3 regions of the Zhihengliuella halotolerans genome follow, and region 1 is predicted to be linked to each of the others. Evidence: riboswitches for the same ligand, from Rfam matches in the RefSeq annotation. Region 1 holds a riboswitch; each other region holds the start of a gene.

Region 1 (5,932 bases):
CGGAGAGGTGGACGATGGCCGAGGCGGAGGCCGGGGCGATGCCGGCGAACAACAGCAGCGTCGTTGACGTCACGCCGTAGGCCATGCCGAGCGATCCGTCGACGAGTTGAGCGAAAAAGCCGATGACGGCCAGGATGATGAGCGATCGCACGGGTATACCTTCCTGTCGGGCTTGGGGTCGGGGGACACGGGAACGTCACGAGCTTCCCGAGAATGCCCACACTAGGACCGCGCGGCGTGCTGCCTCCCCTGTGCTGCGGACGACGTCGCATGATGACTCTCCGTGTCGGACGCGGGCTCGTCGGGTGACGATAGATGTCGCCGGCCGGGCCGCGTAGGGTGAACCGGTGATCGAACTCGATGTGCTCGCCTGGGCCGTGCTCGCGTGCGGCGCGCTGCTCGCGGGCTTCGCCAAGACCGCGCTGCCCGGCGCCGGAACCCTCTGCGTCGCGATCTTCGCTGCCGTCCTTCCGGCCCGCGAGTCAACGGGCGCGCTGCTCGTTCTCCTGATCGTCGGCGACCTGTTCGCGGTCTGGATGTACCGGCACGACGTCGACTGGCGCACCCTGCGCCGCCTCGTTCCCGGAGTGCTGGCCGGCATGGTCGTCGGCGCCGTGTTCCTCGGCTCCTCCACGGACGACGTCGTCCGCCGCGTCATCGGGACGATCCTGCTCGCGCTGCTGGGCTTCGCGCTGTGGCAGCGACGGGCGAAGGCCCGGTCCGACGCGGTCGCATCGCCGTCGCGCGCGGCCGGCTACGGTTACGGCACGCTCGGCGGATTCACGACGATGGTCGCCAACGCCGGAGGACCGGTCATGAGCCTGTACCTGCTCTCCATGCGCCTGCCCGTGAAGGCCTTCCTCGGCACCACGGCTTACTTCTTCTTCGCCGTGAACCTGGCCAAGCTGCCGTTCCAGATCGGTCTGGGCCTGCTAGATGCGCAAATCTTCGCGATCTCCGCCGCCCTGGTTCCGCTCGTCGTGGTCGGGGCTTTCGCCGGTCGCTGGCTCGCGACGCGCATCTCGCAGCGGTTCTTCGAGGTCGCGGTCCTGGTCCTGACCGGGGTCGGCGCGGCGAACCTGCTGATCTGAACGACGGCGCCCGGGCGCTCAGCCGTGCTGGGCGACGTCTTGGCTCAGGATTCCGGGCCACGTGCGGACCTCGTCCGGCGTGGATGCGACCTGCAGCCGCGCCTCGGGGAGCAGCGACGCGAGCGCCTCAGCCGTGGAAAGCGGGTGGGCGGGGTCGTCGACCCACGCGAGGATCGTTGCCGGCACCCCGAGCCCGGCGATCGTCTCGCGCGGGGGCAGATCGGTGTCCGCCGCCCCGCGGAACAGTGCGGGCAGCAGGTGCTCGGCGACGTCGGGTACCGTCGCTGGTGCGCCCACCGTCGCCGGCGGCGGCGGGACGTTGGCGCCGGCGGCCACGAACGCGCGCGCCCCGCGCCGCTCGATGAGCGCGGCGGCCCGCCGGTAGTCCTCACCCTTGGCGGCACGCGTCTGCCACGCCGTCGGCGGGACCAGCAGGGTCAGGCCGCAGAAGCGCCCCGGGTCGCGCACCGCGGCGTGCAGCAGCGTCGCCGCACCCATCGACGGCCCCACCCCGTGCACGGCCTCGCCCGGGAAGAAACGCTCGAGCAGGGCCAGCAGGTCCTCCGCCAGCACCTCCCAGCGGTAGTCGCCGGGCGCCTGTCGCCCCGTCGACCGCCCGTGCCCGCGCGCGTCGTAGCGCAACAGCCGCGTCCCGCTGAGCCCGCGGCCGAGGTCCAGATCGAGCACCCGGTCGCGGGCGCGCGAGGACGTCAGGCCGTGCAGCTGGACCACCGGATGCCCGCCCTCATCGCTGAGCTCCACGTCCAGGTCGGCACCCGGAACCGTGAACTTCGCCATGGGGCCTCCCGTCATGATGCTGTCGCGGTGCGGAAATTGAAGGTTAGGCTACCAGCATGCGGCTCACCAGCATCGCGCAGTTGCGTCTGCCTTTCGGGCGGCTTTACGGGTACGACGTCGCCGTCTCGTCTCCCGCGGGCGCGTTGCCCCTGTCCTTCGATCAGCGCCGCCACGTCGGCGTGGGCGAGCGGCCCGGGGCGTGGATGGGTGTGTCCTTCCGCCTCGCGGAGACGCTCTCGAAGGACGACTTGGCCGCGGCGTGGCTGGCCGTGATCGCCCGGCATGGCACCCTGCGTTCGGTTGTCGACCCCGGCGACGGCGACGGTCCCCGCCTGCACCAGGTCCACGTCGGCGCCGGCCGCTGGGTAGAGCACCCGATCGGCGCTGGCCAGGCCGTCGAGGCCGCGGTCCGCGACGTCTTCGACCGCCGCTGCACGCCCTTCTCGACGCCGTCGCACCGGATCTGCGTGCTCGAGACCGCCGCCGGACCCACGGTGATCGTCGCCGCCGACCACACCCACGTGGACATGTGGTCGATGCTCGTCATCGTCCGCGACCTCGTTGCCGCGCTCCGCGGCACGCACGACGGCGCCGGCCCCGTGCTGCCGCCGGCGCCCGACTTCGCCGAGCACACCCGCGCCCTCACCGACCGGCCCGCCGCCCCCGAGGACGTCCGCCGCCGCTGGGCCGAGATCATGCACGTCGGCGCCGGGGGCATGCCGGTGTTCCCGCTGCCGCTCGGTCCATCCGCGCCGCACCCCGAACGCGTCGAGGTCCGCGACGTGCTCGGCACCGCGGCCTGCGCCGCGCTCGCCGAGAGCGCCCGTGCCGCCGGCGTCTCGACCCTCACCTCGGCCGTGTCGGCGATGACCGCCGTGACCGCCGAGCTCGCCGGATCCGCCCTGCGTGCGGTCTTCCCCGTGCACAGCCGGCACGACGACGCCTGGCACGACTCCGTGGGCTGGTTCATCACCAATTCGGTGCTCGAGTCGGGCGATCCGGAGCCTGGCGCCTGCGCACGTGCGGTGAAGGCCGCCGTGCGGCTCGGGTCGTACCCCCTAGAGGAGCTGCTGCGCCCGTGGGGCGGGATGCCGGCGACGCCGGGCATGTTCGCAATCTCGTGGCTGGACCTGCGCCGACTGCCGGTCCGGGTGCCGCCGGAGTGCCTCGACATGCACTACGTGGGCGCGAGCATCGCGACCGACGGCGTCATGTTGTGGTTCATCCTCGACGAATCGGGACTGCACCTGCGGTGCCGCTACCCGGACACGCACGAGGCGCGGGCGAACGTCGGGGCCTGGCTCGACGCCGTCGTACTGCGCCTGCAGGCCTCCGCGCGGGCGCCACAGCCGCAGCCCTGAGCGGGCACGCGCCCGGGCCGCGGGCGGCGGGCACCGTGATACGGTCCTTGGGAAACGACTCGGGGCGCCACCACCGGTGGCTGAGATGCGACCCGTAGAACCTGATCCAGTTAGTACTGGCGAAGGGAATGTCCGATGCGATCCCGCGCATCCCCCGGTGATACCGGCTTCCGCGGGCGCCCCAGACGCACCCTCGCCGCAAGAGCAGAAGGGCGAGCACATGACAACAGCAACAGCCGCGGAAGCGCAGCAGACGGCCCCGGCGATCTCCGACCAGGTGGTCCTCGTGACCGGCGGGGCGCGCGGATTGGGCCGGGCCATCACCGAGGCGTTCCTGCGCGAGGGCGCGCGGGTCGTCATCGGCTACAACGCGAGCCGTCAGGCCGCCGAGGAGCTCGCCGCCGCGCACCCCGGCCGCGTCGTCGCCGTGCAGGCCGACGTCCGCGACCGGGCGCAGGTCGAGGCGCTCGTCGCCGCGGCCAAGGCCGCGTTCGGCGCACCGCTGGCGACCGTGGTCAACAACGCGCTGGTTGACTTCTCCTTCAACGGCGACGGCCGCTCGCACGCCCACGAGATCACCTACGACGAGTTCTCCCAGCAGTTCTCCGGCACCGTCGAGGGCGCGATCAACGTCGTCCAGGCAGCCCTGGCCGACTTCGCGGAGCTCGGCTCCGGCCGCGTCGTGAACGTCGGCACCAACCTCTTCCAGAACCCCGTCGTGCCGTACCACGACTACACCGCGGCCAAAGCGGCACTGCTCTCCCTGACGCGCACCTTCGCCGCCGACCTGGGGCCGCGCGGCATCCGCGTGAACATGGTCAGCGGCGGGCTGCTGCGCACGACCGACGCGAGCGCGGCGACCCCGGAGGCCGTGTTCGACGCGATCGCCGAGGGCACCCCGCTGCGCTCGGTCACGACGCCGGCCGAGTTCGCGGACGCCGTCCTCTTCTTCGCCTCGCCCTGGGCGCGGTCCGCCACGGGGCAGAACCTCGTGATCGACGGCGGGCTGGTGAAGGACTGATGCCCGGCGTCCGGCAGGTGCACCTCAACCTCTTCGCGCACGGCTGCGGGCACCACGTCGCCGCGTGGCGGCACCCGGACTCGAGCGTCGGGCGCCTCGGCGACATCGAGTACTGGGAGGGCCTCGCCCGCACGGCAGAGCGCGGGCTCTTTGACGCGGTCTTCCTGGCCGACGGCCAATCGGTGGGCCTCGACGGGCTCGACCGCGGGCCGCGCTGGTACCTGGAGCCGGTCACGACGCTCACCGCGATGGCCCGGGCAACCGAGAACATCGGCCTCGTCACGACGATCTCCAGCACCTTCTGGAATCCGTTCAACGCGGCCCGGCAGCTCGCGAGCCTCGACCACATCTCCGGTGGCCGGGCCGGCGTGAACGTCGTGACCTCGATGACCGACGCAGAGGCGCGCAACCACTCGATGGAGGCGCTGCCTCCCCATGAGGAGCGCTACGCGCGGGCGGAGGAGTTCGTGCGCGTGATCACCGGCCTCTGGGACTCCTGGCCATCCGAATCGATCCTCGCGGACCGTAAGGGCAAGTACGTCGACGCCGAGCTGCTGAAGCCGCTCGACCACCACGGCGCCGCGTTCGATGTCGCTGGTCCTCTCAACGTGCCGCAGTCGCCGCAGGGCCGGCCCGTGCTCTTCCAGGCCGGAGCCTCCGAGCCCGGGCGCGACCTGGCCGCCCGCTACGCTGAGGGCGTCTACGCGGTGGCGTGGGATCTGGAGTCGGCGCGGGCCTACCGCGAGGACATCCGCTCCCGAGCCGCTGCCCACGGCCGCGATCCCGACTCCCTGACGATCATGCCCGGCCTCGTCACGTACGTCGCGCGCACCGACGAGGAGGCGCGGCGGCGCCAGCGGGAGCTCAACGAGCTGCTGCCCGTGGAGGACTCCCTGCGTCAACTGTCGTTCTTCGTCGGCACCGACACCTCCGGCTGGGAGCTCGACGCCCCCGTCCCGGAGCTGCCGCCGCTCGAGGAGTTCACGGGGCCGCAGGGCCGCTACGCGACGGTGCTTCGCATCATCGAGAGCACCCGACCGACCGTGCGCGAGCTGCTCGGCTACCTCGCCGCCGGTGGCGGGCACGCCACGTTCATCGGCACCCCCGAGGCCATCGCGGACGAGATCGAGCGGTGGATCGACGCCGGTGCCGCCGATGGCTTCAATCTGATGCCTCCAGCGCTGCCGGCGAGCATCGAGGACTTCGTCGACCTCGTGGTCCCGGTCCTGCAGGAGCGCGGGCGCTTCCGCCGCGAGTACGGCGCCGGCACCTTGCGCTCGCACCTGTCGGAGGAACCGGCGACGCGAGCCGGCCTGGCCGCGGCCGCCGCTGGATAGCGCCGCTGGGTAGCGGCCCGCCGTCGGCGAAGTCACAGGCCGGGCCGGGAATGCGGGCGCCGGGCGCGCGGTTGTGCTGGGTATGCGAGCCATGACTTACCGTGAATACGGCACCCCAGACACCCTCGAACTCACCGACCAGCCGACCCCCAGCGTCGGCCCCGGCGCGGTCCTGATCCGCGTCGAGCGCGCGGCGGTCAACCCCGTCGATTGGAAACTGATGGCCGGCGGCCTGGACGGCCTGCTCGACGCCGTCTTCCCGGTCATCCCGGGCTGGGACGTCTCCGGCGTCGTCGAGCAGGTCGGCCCCGACACCCCGGAATT
Region 2 (5,932 bases), 2.4 Mb from region 1:
GCGTAGAGCGTCGCCATCGCCGACGACAGCGAGCACCCGGTCCCGTGCGTGCTCGTCGTGTCCACGCGCTCGTCGTCGAGTTCCAGGACGACGCCGTCGAGTCCCACGAGCGCGTCGGGGCACCGGCCGGCGGTCGCGCCGTCGTCGTGCCCGGCGAGGTGCCCGCCCTTGGCGAGCACCAGGACGTCCGCCTGCTGGGCCAGGCGCTGGGCCTGCTCGAGGGCCTCGGGCCACGTGGTGGCCGGCTCGGTGTCGAGCAGGACGGCGAGCTCGGGCAGGTTCGGGGTGACGAGATCCGCGTGGGAGACCAGGTAGCGCAGGGCGGCGACGGTGTCGTCGTCGGTGAGCCGGTCCCCGCTCGTGGCGACCATGACCGGGTCCAGCACCACGGCGGGGCCGCCCGGTCCGCGCCGGGGTGCGAGCCACGCGCCGACGGCCTCGATGGTCTCGACGTTGGCGAGCATGCCGATCTTCACGGCGTCGACGCGGACGTCGTCGGCGATCGCGTCCAGCTGGGCGGTGACGAAGTCGGCCGGCGGCAGGTGCACGCCCGTGACCCCGCGGGTGTTCTGCGCGGTCAGGGCCGTCAGAGCGGCCATCCCGTAGCCACCGCACGCGGCGATGGACTTCAGGTCGGCCTGGATGCCGGCGCCGCCGGACGGGTCGGAACCGGCGATCGAGAGGACGTTGGGGATCTCAGACATGTGCTTGATTCCATTCGGTGACGAGGTCGGCGGCGGCCCGGGCGGGATCGTCGGCGGCGCAGATCGCGCGCACGACGGCCAGCCCGGCCGCGGAGGAGGAGCGGGCGGCGGCGGCGTCGCCCGCGGCGACCCCGCCGATCGCGACGCAGGGCAGGGGCTGGCCAGCGGCGGTGTTCAGGCCGGAGCCCGGAGATGCGTCGGCGCCCGCGCGCACGAGGTCCACGAAGCGGGCGAAGCCGTCCCAGCCGAGGGGGTCTGGATGGTCCTTCTTCGTCGGCGTCGCGCGGATCGCGCCGGTGCCCAGGTAGTCGACGGTGCCCGCGCGGAGGCTCGCGAGGTCATCGAGCTCACCCGGCTCCGATGCGCTCAGGCCCAGCACCGCGTCCGCCCCGATGAGTTCGCGCACCGCCGTAGCCGGCAGGTCGGACTGGCCGAGGTGCACGCCGTCGACGGCGGCGCCCGCGGAGCGTGCGGCGAGGAAGACGTCTACGCGGTCGTTCACCACCAGGGTGGCGCGGCCCGCGGTGTGCGCGGCGGACGCGATCGTGGCGGCCAGGAAGTCCCGGGCCGGCAGGTTCTTGGCCCGTAGCTGCACCATGCGCAAACCGCCGGCGACGGCACCGGCCACGATGTCCGCGAGTTCCCGGCCGACGGTGCTCTCAGCATCCGCGACAAGGTATATAGCCAAGTCATCTGCGGAGTACCGGCGGCTCACCGGGTGTCTCCCGCGTCCGCGCCACGAGGATTCTGGCCGATCGGCTCCGCCGCGTCCTGCACGCGGGCGACACGTGCATGCCCGCCCACGAATGCGCCGATGTCCGCGGGGGTGACGGTGGCGAGCGCGTCGAGGAACGCCGCCTGGAACGAGCCCGGCCCCGGGGTGCCTGCGGCGGCGCGCTCAGCGGCGGCGGAGTAGAAGGCGTGCGCGGCCGCCACCGATTCGACATCGGTCATCCGCTCGACCCGTCCGGTCGCGACGAAGGCCGCGATGATCGCGCCGAGAGCGCACCCGCCGCCCGTGACGCGGGTCAGCAGCTCCGAACCGCCGCCGACCCGGATCACGTCCCGGCCGTCGGTGATCAGATCGGCGGCGCCGGAGACGGCGACCACGCGAGTGGGGGCGGCGCCGTCGTGCCGGGTGGCCGTGAGCGCGAGGCGGACCGCGCCGGGGACGGCGGCGTCGACGTCGTCCGTTGCGTCCACCCCGCGCCCGCCGGAGCCGGTGCCCGCGAGGGCGAGGATCTCCGAGGCGTTGCCGCGGACGACGGCGGGGGAGTGGGTGAGCAGCTCGTGCGCGAACCGGGTGCGCAGCCCGACGGCGCCGGCGGCGACCGGATCGAGCACCCAGGGCGTGCCGTGCACGGTGGCCGCTCCGACGGCCTCGAGCATCCCGACGCGCTGGGCCTCGTGCGGGGTGCCGAGGTTGACGAGCAGGGCCGAGGCGATCGCGGCGAACTCGCCGGCCTCGCCCGGGACGTCCACCATCGCCGGGGCCGGTCCGGCGGCGAGCAGGACGTTGGCGGTGAAGTTCGCGACGACCTGATTGGTGGCGCACTGGATCAACGGGCTGGTTGCGCGCACGGCCGCGGTCAGCGCCGTTGCGCGTCGGGTGAAGCCGTCGCCCGCGGGTACGGGGTCCGACAAGGTGGGCGACATGGGAACCATGAAGCGACATCCCTCCGCTAGTACGAACTAGATCAGGTGTGTGCGGGTGTTCTCTCAGTCCCTGTGCGGGACACCCCGTGCCACTGTGTGGGCCAGCTTACGCGCCGGCGTGGCGCCGCGTCATCTCGGCCGGCTGGCGGGGCGTCACGGTGTGATTGACTACGCGCATGCCGACGAACATCGAGATCAAGGCCCGGGCCGCCGACCCGGAAGGGCTCCAGGCGGCGGTCGTCGCGATGGCGGATGCGGGGCCGGACGTCGTCGAGCAGGACGACACGTTCTTCGCGTGCCCGAACGGTCGGCTCAAGCTCCGCGTCCTCGGTTCGGCTCGCGGCGTGCTGATCTTCTACCGGCGGGCGGACGATCCTGGGCCGGCGTCGTCCTACTACGTCTGCTCGGAAACCTCCGATCCGGATGGTCTGCGCGCGGTGTTGGCCGCGGCAAACGACGAGACCGGGCGGGTGCGCAAGCGGCGGACGGTCTACCGGATCGGGCGGACACGTGTGCATCTGGACGCCGTCGAGGGGCTGGGCGACTTCGTGGAGCTGGAGGTCCCGGTCGACCACACGGCGACTCACGAGGCTGCGGTCGCTGAAGCCCACCGCCTCCTGGGCGTCCTCGGGATCGATGCCGGTTCGCTGGTGGAGGGCGCCTACGTCGATCTTCGGGCGGGCGACTGAGTCAGGCGGAAACGACCGGCTGGCGCAGGATCGTCCGCAACCGCTCCGGCGCCACCCGCCGGGCGTCGCTCAGGTAGATCTCGTGGTGGCGGCCGCTCAGCCGCAGCCCGTTCTCCGGCACGAATTCCCGGTGCATCGCCTCGAGGACGGCGGCCTCGTCGTCGTACGGGCCGACGTGAAGGGTCTGCACGCAGAGGCCCTCGGAGAGGGCCTCCAGGCGGACGTCGCCGAGGCGGGCTGGCGGGTCCTTCGCCCGCACGCGTGCGACGGCGTCGTCGTACAGGTCCGGTTCGATCCAGTCCGGGACCATGATCATCAGCGTCCACTCCCAGCGGGACTTGTCGCGCGCGGTGGTGAACGCGTCCATGTCTTCGGCCCACCACAGCCCTTCGAGTGGCGGGACGACGTAGTCGCGCCCGAGCTCCCGCTTGCTCGCGAACTTCAGGGTGTAGGCAACCGGATAGAGCGTCGCGATGGTGTCGGCGTACGCCGGTGACGTGTTCGGATCGCCGCGGCCATCGACGGCCAGGTAGCGCATCTCGGGGATCTCGAGCAGGCGGAACCGGCCCCGCGTCGCCCGGTAGGCGTCGAGGCTCTTCTTGAAGTCGATCTTCTCGGTCATGCAGGGGTCTCGGCCGTGGCAGCCACCTCGGACGCGGAGCGGAGGATGCAGAACTCGTTGCCTTCGGGGTCGGCGAGGACGACCCACCCGGTGCCCGGGCCGTACTTGCCGCGAAGATCGGCCACCTGCACGGCCCCGAGTTCGAGCAACCTGGCGAGTTCGTCGTCGCGTCCGCCCTCCCGCGGGCGCAGGTCGAAGTGGATGCGGTTCTTGACGGTCTTGGGCTCCGGTACCTGCAGGAAGAGAACGGCGGGCCCGGCGCTGGCCGGGTCGACGATGAGGCACTCGTCGTGGCCCGGAAGGTTCGGGTCAGACGGGTCGTCCGTGTAGCCGAGCACGGGTTTCCACCACTCGGACAGGGCGTGCGCATCGCGGCAGTCGATCGACGTGTGGCTGATGAAAGAGGTCATGGGGTCATTATCGTCCCGTGCGGGTGGCGACGCGAGGGTGGAAACGCGGCCCCGCCCGGCGGCCGGTAGTAGGTTGGAAGCCGAAACCCGATCCGAGGAGTCGTACATGAGCCAGTCGCCCGCCCGCCCCACCGCCCTCGTCACCGGAGCCAGCCGCGGCATCGGCGAAGCGATCGCCCGCGCGCTCGCCGACACCCACCACGTGCTCGTCGGCGGCCGCGACGAGGCCGCCGTCGCCGCCGTGGTCGCTTCGCTGCCGTCGGCCGAGCCGTGGGTCTGCGAGCTGACCGGCGACCTCGCGCCCCTCCCGGAGCGGCTCGACGTGCTGGTGCACTCCGCGGGCCTCGAGGCCTTCGGCACGGTCGAGGAGACCGCGCGCGAGGAATGGGAGCGCCTCTTCGACGTCAACGTCTTCGCCGTCGCCGAGCTGACGCGGCAGGCCCTGCCCGCCCTGCGCGCCGCCCGCGGGCTCGTCGTCGCCATCAACTCCGGCGCCGGCCTCACCGCGGGGGCCGGGTTCTCCGCCTACGCCGGCTCCAAGTTCGCCCTCCGCGCCCTGACAGACGCGCTGCGCGAGGAGGAGCGCGGCAACGGCGTACGCGTCTCCAGCGTGCACCCCGGGCGCGTCGACACCGCCATGCAGGAGCGCCTCACCGAGGCCTACGGCCAGGAATACGACGCCGGCCGCCACCTCGCGCCCGAGGACATCGCCGCCGCCGTGCGCACCATCGTCGAGATGCCCGAGCGCGGCACCATCGAGTCGGTGTCGGTCCGCCCGACGCGGAAGTAGGGTGTGGCGACTTCCGCCCCGGTGCCGGTCATCGTGTTGGCGGGCTACCTCGGCGCCGGGAAGACGACGCTCCTGAATCAGGTGCTGCGCCAGCCCGGCGCCCGCATCGGCGTGATCGTGAACGACTTCGGTGACATCAACATCGACGCCGGACTCGTCGCCGGTCAGATCGACCGCCCCGCCTCGATTGCGGGCGGCTGCCTGTGCTGCATCGAGGACGTCTCCGAGCTCGACGAGGCCCTCGAGCAGCTCTCGGCCCCGCGGCTCGCGCTCGACGCGATCATTGGCGAGGCCAGCGGGCTCGCCGACCCCGTCGCACTCGCGCAACTCATCCGCGACCGCGGGTCCGAGCACGCGCGCCTGGCGGCCGTCGTCGACGTCGTGGACGCGGTCGAGCACTTCGGCACGGTGGACGACGGCGGTCTGCCGCCGCTGCGCTACCAGGTCGCCTCGCTCGTCGTCGTCAACAAGCTCGACCGCCTCGCCGACAACGAACGCGAGGGCATGGTCGAGCGGATTCGCGCCCGCGTGCGGGAGCGCAACGCCCGGGCTGAGGTCGTGGGCGCCGTCGGCGGGCGGATCGACGCGGCGCTGCTCTTCGACGTCGCGCACCCGGAGGAGGACCCCGGTCAGCTGCCGCTGCGCGACTTGCTCATCGAAGCCGCCGCGTCCGGCAACCCGCTGCCCGGACACGAACATGACCACGTGCACGCCCACGCGGCGACCGCCACCAGTGAAGGAGTCGTCGACGCGGCGCGCGTGCTTGCGGCGCTCGAGCGCCCGGTCCGCGGTGCTTACCGGATGAAGGGCCACTTCGCCGTGCGCACCGCCGCCGGTGCGCGCGGATTCACGGCCAACGCCGTCGGCGGCTATCTGCATCTGGTCGAGCGGCGCCCGCCGAAGCAGAACGTGCTGGTCGCGATTGGGATCGACCTCGACGAATCCGAGGCCCGCGCCGCCCTCGACGCGGCGCTGGTGCCCGCGGACGCTGAAGCCCATGGACCTTCGGTCATGCGGCTCGAGCGCCACGTCCGCCTCAGTGGCGGCGGAGACACGAGCGC
Region 3 (5,932 bases), 1.6 Mb from region 1:
GCCAACGCGCCGAGCACGAACCGGTGCGGCAGCCGCAGCTTCTGCGAGAGCGCGTTCGCCAGATCCGTCGGATTCGTGCTGGCAATCATCACCACCGCCGGCAGCGCCACGGCGAAAATGCGCACACCCGTCGCGAGCCCCGCCTCAAGCGACCCCGTCGAGATCGTCACGGGGCCGAACTCGACGAGCATCCGCCCGGAAGTCTCCCCCACCAGCGTGGTCCCCCACGCCGCGAACAGACCCGCCACCAGAAGCGGCCAGGCACGAAGAAGGAAATCCCGGATCCGCACCCCGGAGAGCGGCAGCAGCATGAGTGTCGCGGCGACGACGACGGCCGCGCTGACGAAGTCCATCGACACGATCAGCACGAGCGTCACGCACCCGATCGCGGCCAGCTTCGACAACGGATTCGCCCGCCCGAGGAAGCTCCGCGCCGCCCGCTGGCTCGGTTCCAGCGAGAGCCGCGGCTGCTGCGGACCCTCTGGCACGACGACGTCGCCCAGATCCCGCACGTCGATCTGCTCGGCGCCGATCGCCTGCGCGAAATGCTCGTCGTGCGTGACCGCGACGATCGACGTCCCGGCCTCCCGCTCCGCGCGCAACAGCAGGGCCAGCTCGCGCCACGTGTTCGCGTCCTGCCCGAACGTCGGTTCGTCGAGAATCAGCACGCGCGGCCGGGTCGCCAGGACGGCCGCCACGGAGAGACGCCGCTTCTCCCCGCCCGAGAGCGTGAACGGGTTGGCCTCGGCGAGCTCCGTCAACCCGAGGCGGTCGAGCAGCTCGTCGGTGCGGGCCGCGATCTCGGCCTCGTCCATGAGCGGCCGCCCGTCCTCACCGCGGGCGTGACGCTGACCGTACTCCAGTTCCTCGCGCACGCTCGGGGCCACGAACTGATGCTCCGGTTCCTGGAACACGGAGCCGATGCGGCTGACCAGGTCCGCCGCGCGCCACGCGTACGGCCGCGCGAGCGGTCCGGAGCCGCCGTCGTAGGTGAGCTCACCGCCGAACTCCGGCAGCAGGCCGCCGAGCGTCAGCGCGAGCGTCGACTTGCCAGCGCCGTTGGGCCCCGTCACGCAGACCGCGCGGCCGGCCGTCAGTTCGAGGTCGACGCCCGTGAGGTTCGGGGCGTCGTTTTTGCCGCGGCCGACGGCGAGGCCGCGGGCGGAGAGCGCCGTCGTCGTGCCCGTCGCCGGGGACACTGGCGGGAGCACGGGCACGTGGCCCGGGACCCAGACGCCCGCGGCGATGAGCCGCTCGCGCACGGGGCCGGGCGCGAAGAGCTCGTCGGGCGTACCGGCCGCGACGATGCCTCCGCCGGGTTCGAGGACGAGGACGCGGTCGACGTGCGGGGCCCACGCGGAGAGCCGGTGCTCGACGATCACGGCCGTCGCGCCGGTCTCGTCGAGCACGCGCACGACGGCGTCGCGCACCTCGAGCACGCCGTCCGGGTCGAGGTTGGCGGTGGGTTCGTCGAGCAGCAGCAGCTTCGGGGCCATCGCGAGCAGGCCCGCGAGCGCGAGCCGCTGCTTCTGGCCTCCGGAGAGCGCCGAGGTCGACGCCTGCAGGTCCACATCGAGTCCGACCGCCGCGAGGGCCGCGTCGACCCGGGGGCCGATCTGCTCGCGCGGGACCGCGTGGTTCTCGCAGCCGAAGGCGACGTCGTCTCCCACCGTCGACTGGACGACCTGCGTCTCCGGATCCTGCTGCATGAGGCCGGTGGCACCCGTCAGCTCGTGCGCGGGCACCCCGTCGATACTCAGGCTGCCGGCGGCCTCGGACTCATCGTCCTCGTGCACGACCCCCGCGAGGGCGTGCAGCAGCGTCGACTTGCCGGCCCCGGACGGGCCGACCAGCAGGACGCGCTCGCCCGGGGACACGCGCAGGTCCAGGCCGGACACGGCCGGCGTCGTGCGGTCCGCATGGCGCCAGCCCCACCCCGAGGCGACGACTTCGGCCCCGGCGACCCGGGTGCTGGGATCGACGGTTGTCACCTCAGCCCCGAACCGGTTCCTGCGCGGCCTTGCGCGAAGCGAGCGAGGACAGGGCGCCGGTGCGTGCCAGGGCGCGGGTCACAGCCCACGAGAGGAAGCCGGCGATAACCAGGCCCGAGACGACGGCGAAGCCCATGTAGGCGAACTTCATGGGCAGCGTGTAGGCCGGGTACCAGTTGACGATGAACAGGGCGTTGACGGCCGCGAACAACGCTGCGCCGAATCCGCCGAGCAGGGCGGCGGGCAGCCCGAAGCGGCGGTAGCGGAAGGCCGCGAAAGCGGCCTCAGCGCCGAGCCCCTGGACGAGTCCCGAGAGCAGCACCGTCATGCCCCAGTGCGAACCCATCAGCATTTCGACGACCGCGGCGACGATCTCGCAGTAGAGCGCGGCACCGGGCTTGCGGATGATCAGGGCGCCGAGCACGGCCGGGAACAGCCACATGCCCAGCACGAGCCCGGACGCCGGCGGGAAGCCGGCCCACAGGAACTGGATGCCTACATAGGAGAAGTTCCAGGCCCAGAAGATGACGCCGGAGACAACCGCGATGACGGAAGCGATGACGATGTCGGCGACGCTCCAGCCGGTCCGGCTGGGCTTCGTGATTGTTTTCATGATGGTCCTCCTTGGACTACAAGGAGGGGAAGACGCGTTGGACGCGTCCCAAGAGAACTCGACTCCCTTCGCCGGTACTAACCGGATCAGGTTCGAGGGTCTGCGCGTTGCGCACTCTCAGCGTTCCGCCGCGATGGCGAACGCTCCCCTGTCGTAAGTGATGTGCTGGCCAGTCTAGCGCCGCGCTATGCTGGGCGGGTAATCGCCCTGCCACGACGGGAGTAATGCACGTGAACCTGATTCTGAAGCTACTCGGGACCGCGGTTTCACTCGGCGCCGGTTTCGCCGGCTCGAAGATTGTCGACAGCGTCTGGCTCAAAGCCACCGGCCAGAAGCCGCCGAAACCCGGCGACAAGGAAGCCCAAGCGGAGTCGAGCCTGCGCCAGGCTCTCGGATTCGCCGTGACGTCGGCGATCGTGGCCGCGGTGATCCAGGTCCTGACCGAGCGCGGCACCGAGAGCGCCATCACCTACTTCAAGCGGACCGCGGACGAGGTCTAGCACGCAAGAGGGCGGCGGCCGCACACTCCGAAGACGGGCAGTGCGGCCGCCGCCCTCTTTCAGGTCTCGGGCCTTCCGGTCAGTCCTCGCGATCGGAATGCGCGGCCACGACGGCGTCGAGTTCGTCGCGCTCGAGCGTCTCGCGGTTCAGGTGCCGGGTCCGGTAGCCGGCGCGGCTGACCATGTGCGCGCTGACCGGCGCCGTGACCAGCTGCAGCAGCCACGCGAAGATCAGGATCGGAACGGTCGCCCAGCTGCCCGTCTGCAGCGCGACCGCCATCAAGAGGAGCAGCAGGCCGAGCACCTGCGGCTTGGTCGCGGCGTGCATCCGCGAGAGCAGGTCCGGGAACCGGAGCATGCCGAGCGCCGCGGCGAAGGACATCAGCGAGCCCACGACCAGGCAGATCGCCGTCGCGATGTCGCGAATCATCTCCCACATCACGAGTTCCTCCGATCGGTCACGTAGCGCGAGATCGTCACGGAGCCGATGAACCCGAGCACGCAGGCGAGCACCACGAACGCCAAGTGGTCAGTATGCCCCGCGACAGCCATGTCGATGCACAGAGCCGCGATGATGATCGCGAGCAGCACGTCCATGGCGATGGCCCGCTCCAAGATGGACGGGCCGCGCATGATGCGCACGATCACGAGCACCGTGGCGAGGCCGAGCAAGATCCCCGAGATCCAGGCGGCAACGGTCAGCATCAGGCGTCCTCCTTCTTCAATGCGTCGAGTTCTGCGCGCGTGCCCATGACCTTGATCAAACCGGCTTCGGTCGCCCGCGCCGAGGCTCGGAAGGCCTCCGCCTCCTCATCGGTATCGACATCGAGGACGTGCATGTAGAGGATCGCCGAGCGCCTGTCGACTTCCACGACGACCGAGCCCGGGATGAGCGTGAGCGTGTGCGCGACGAGGGTGACCATGAGGTCGTTGTGGCTGCGCAGCGGCACACCGACGATGGCGGAGCGGACGCGCCGCCCGCGGAAGACCGCCAGGGCGAACACGTTCATGCTGGCCACCACGACGTTGCCGAGGAAACGGACGATGAAGAGCAGGGCCTGCCAGAGGTTGAACCTGCCGGAGAGGTGCACCGGCGGCAGCCTGAACGCGGAGACGATCCCGAGGGAGATGAGGAAGCCGAAGACGAGGTTTCCGGCGCTGAAGTCGATCCACATCGCACCCCACAGCAGCGTCATGCCCACGATGAGCGGCAGCTCGACCATGAACCTGCGGCGTCGTCGCCGCAGTACGGCAGCGACGTGCCGGAGCTTGCGCCGGCGGTTGGACACGGCGGGCATCGTCATCGCCCACCTCCAACAGTCTCGGGGTTGCCGGGGTTCGGTACGTAACCGTCGAAAGCGTCGGGGCCGAGGACCGCCTCGATGTAAGGAGTGCGCTCGAACATGCTCTCCGCTGCCTGATCGGAGAACTCGAACAGCGGCCCCGCGAAGACGGTCAGGGCCACGCCGAGGAGCACGAGCGCCGCCGTCGCGCCCACCATCGTCGGCGGCAGCGTACGACGGCGGGTGGCCACCGCCGTCGTCGTGCCCTCCTCGAGGGCGTCGAGAAGCCGCGGCTCCGGGTCTTCGGCGTCGGCCGCGCGGCGCCAGAACGCCCGGTTCCAGACGCGGGCGATGGCCAGCAAGGTCAGCAGCGACGTCGCGGCGGCGCCGACGAGCAGGACCCAGGCCACCGGCGTGCCCAAGGCGACGCCGCCCTGCATGAGACCGAGTTTGCCCAGGAAGCCGGAGAACGGCGGGATGCCGGCCAGGTTCATCGCGGGCACGAAGAACAGGACGGCCAGCAGCGGCGAGAGCTTCGCGAGCGATCCCAGCCGGTCGACGTTGGAGCTGCCGGCCCGGCGTTCGATGAGGCCCGCGACGAGGAAGAGCGAGGTCTGGACGATGATGTGGTGGGCGACGTAGTAGACGGTCGCGCCGAGGGCCACCACATTGCCCACGGCGAGCCCGAAGACCATGTAGCCGATGTGGCTCGTGAGCGTGAACGAGAGCATGCGCTTGATGTCCTGCTGGGCGATGGCGCCGAGGATTCCCACGAGCATCGTCAGCAGCGCGACGAACATGAGCAGCGTGTTGATGCGCTCACCCGGGAACAGGAGCGTCTCGGTGCGCACCATCGCGTACACGCCGACCTTCGTCAGGAGGCCGGCGAACACGGCTGTCACCGGGGCCGGGGCTGTCGGGTAGGAGTCGGGCAGCCAGAAGGACAGCGGGAAGACCGCCGCCTTGACCCCGAACGCCGCCAGCAGCATCAGGTGCAGGACCATCTGCAGGCCCGGGGCGAGCTCGCCGAGCTTGAGGCCCAGGTCCGCCATGTTGACCGTTCCGGTCGCGGCGTAGATCATGCCGATCGCGATGAGGAACAGCAGCGAGGAGACCACGGAGACGACGACGTACGTGATGCCTGCGCGGATGCGCGGGGCCGTGCCGCCGAGAGTGAGCAGCACGTATGAGGCGGTCAGCAGGATCTCGAAGCCGACGTACAGGTTGAAGAGGTCGCCAGCGAGGAACGCGTTCGAGACGCCCGCCACGAGCACCAGGTAGGTGGGGTGGAAGATCGAGATCGGGCCGTCTTCGTCGCCGTCGGCCATGCCCTGCGCCGTCGCGTACACGAGCACGGCGAGCGAGACCGCAGTCGAGACCACCAGCATGAGCGCGGAGAACTCGTCGACCACCATGCTGATCCCGAACGGAGCCTCCCAGCCGCCCAGCTGGACGACCTGGGCGCCGTGCGTGGCGGCTGAGATCAGCAGGGTGATCTCGAACAGCAGGGTCAGGCTCAGCGCGGTGATCGTAATCGTGCGCTGG

The links. A riboswitch is a leader RNA that binds a small molecule or an ion and turns the genes downstream of it on or off. The one in region 1 is predicted to bind thiamine pyrophosphate.
Region 2: it holds a riboswitch for thiamine pyrophosphate, as region 1 does, so the genes downstream of both, thiM (hydroxyethylthiazole kinase) here and EV380_RS02675 (3-oxoacyl-ACP reductase) in region 1, are expected to answer to the same signal.
Region 3: it holds a riboswitch for thiamine pyrophosphate, as region 1 does, so the genes downstream of both, EV380_RS10020 (ECF transporter S component) here and EV380_RS02675 (3-oxoacyl-ACP reductase) in region 1, are expected to answer to the same signal.

The regions. Positions count from the first base shown of each region.
Region 1 is NZ_SHLA01000001.1:594,357-600,288, forward strand. It holds gene EV380_RS02655 (sulfite exporter TauE/SafE family protein) at 1-151, opposite strand, end outside; gene EV380_RS02660 (sulfite exporter TauE/SafE family protein) at 348-1,091, shown strand; gene EV380_RS02665 (alpha/beta fold hydrolase) at 1,110-1,889, opposite strand; gene EV380_RS02670 (condensation domain-containing protein) at 1,946-3,250, shown strand; TPP riboswitch at 3,301-3,396, shown strand; gene EV380_RS02675 (3-oxoacyl-ACP reductase) at 3,471-4,271, shown strand; gene EV380_RS02680 (LLM class flavin-dependent oxidoreductase) at 4,271-5,608, shown strand; gene EV380_RS02685 (NADP-dependent oxidoreductase) at 5,700-5,932, shown strand, end outside.
Region 2 is NZ_SHLA01000001.1:3,041,940-3,047,871, forward strand. It holds gene thiD (bifunctional hydroxymethylpyrimidine kinase/phosphomethylpyrimidine kinase) at 1-704, opposite strand, end outside; gene EV380_RS16770 (thiamine phosphate synthase) at 697-1,392, opposite strand; gene thiM (hydroxyethylthiazole kinase) at 1,416-2,360, opposite strand; TPP riboswitch at 2,362-2,457, opposite strand; gene EV380_RS13975 (class IV adenylate cyclase) at 2,537-3,049, shown strand; gene EV380_RS13980 (GyrI-like domain-containing protein) at 3,051-3,671, opposite strand; gene EV380_RS13985 (VOC family protein) at 3,668-4,081, opposite strand; gene EV380_RS13990 (SDR family oxidoreductase) at 4,188-4,871, shown strand; gene EV380_RS13995 (CobW family GTP-binding protein) at 4,875-5,932, shown strand, end outside.
Region 3 is NZ_SHLA01000001.1:2,202,264-2,208,195, forward strand. It holds gene EV380_RS10015 (ATP-binding cassette domain-containing protein) at 1-1,991, opposite strand, end outside; gene EV380_RS10020 (ECF transporter S component) at 1,993-2,604, opposite strand; TPP riboswitch at 2,651-2,764, opposite strand; gene EV380_RS10025 (DUF4235 domain-containing protein) at 2,835-3,104, shown strand; gene mnhG (monovalent cation/H(+) antiporter subunit G) at 3,184-3,543, opposite strand; gene EV380_RS10035 (MrpF/PhaF family protein) at 3,543-3,809, opposite strand; gene EV380_RS10040 (Na+/H+ antiporter subunit E) at 3,809-4,408, opposite strand; gene EV380_RS10045 (Na+/H+ antiporter subunit D) at 4,405-5,932, opposite strand, start outside.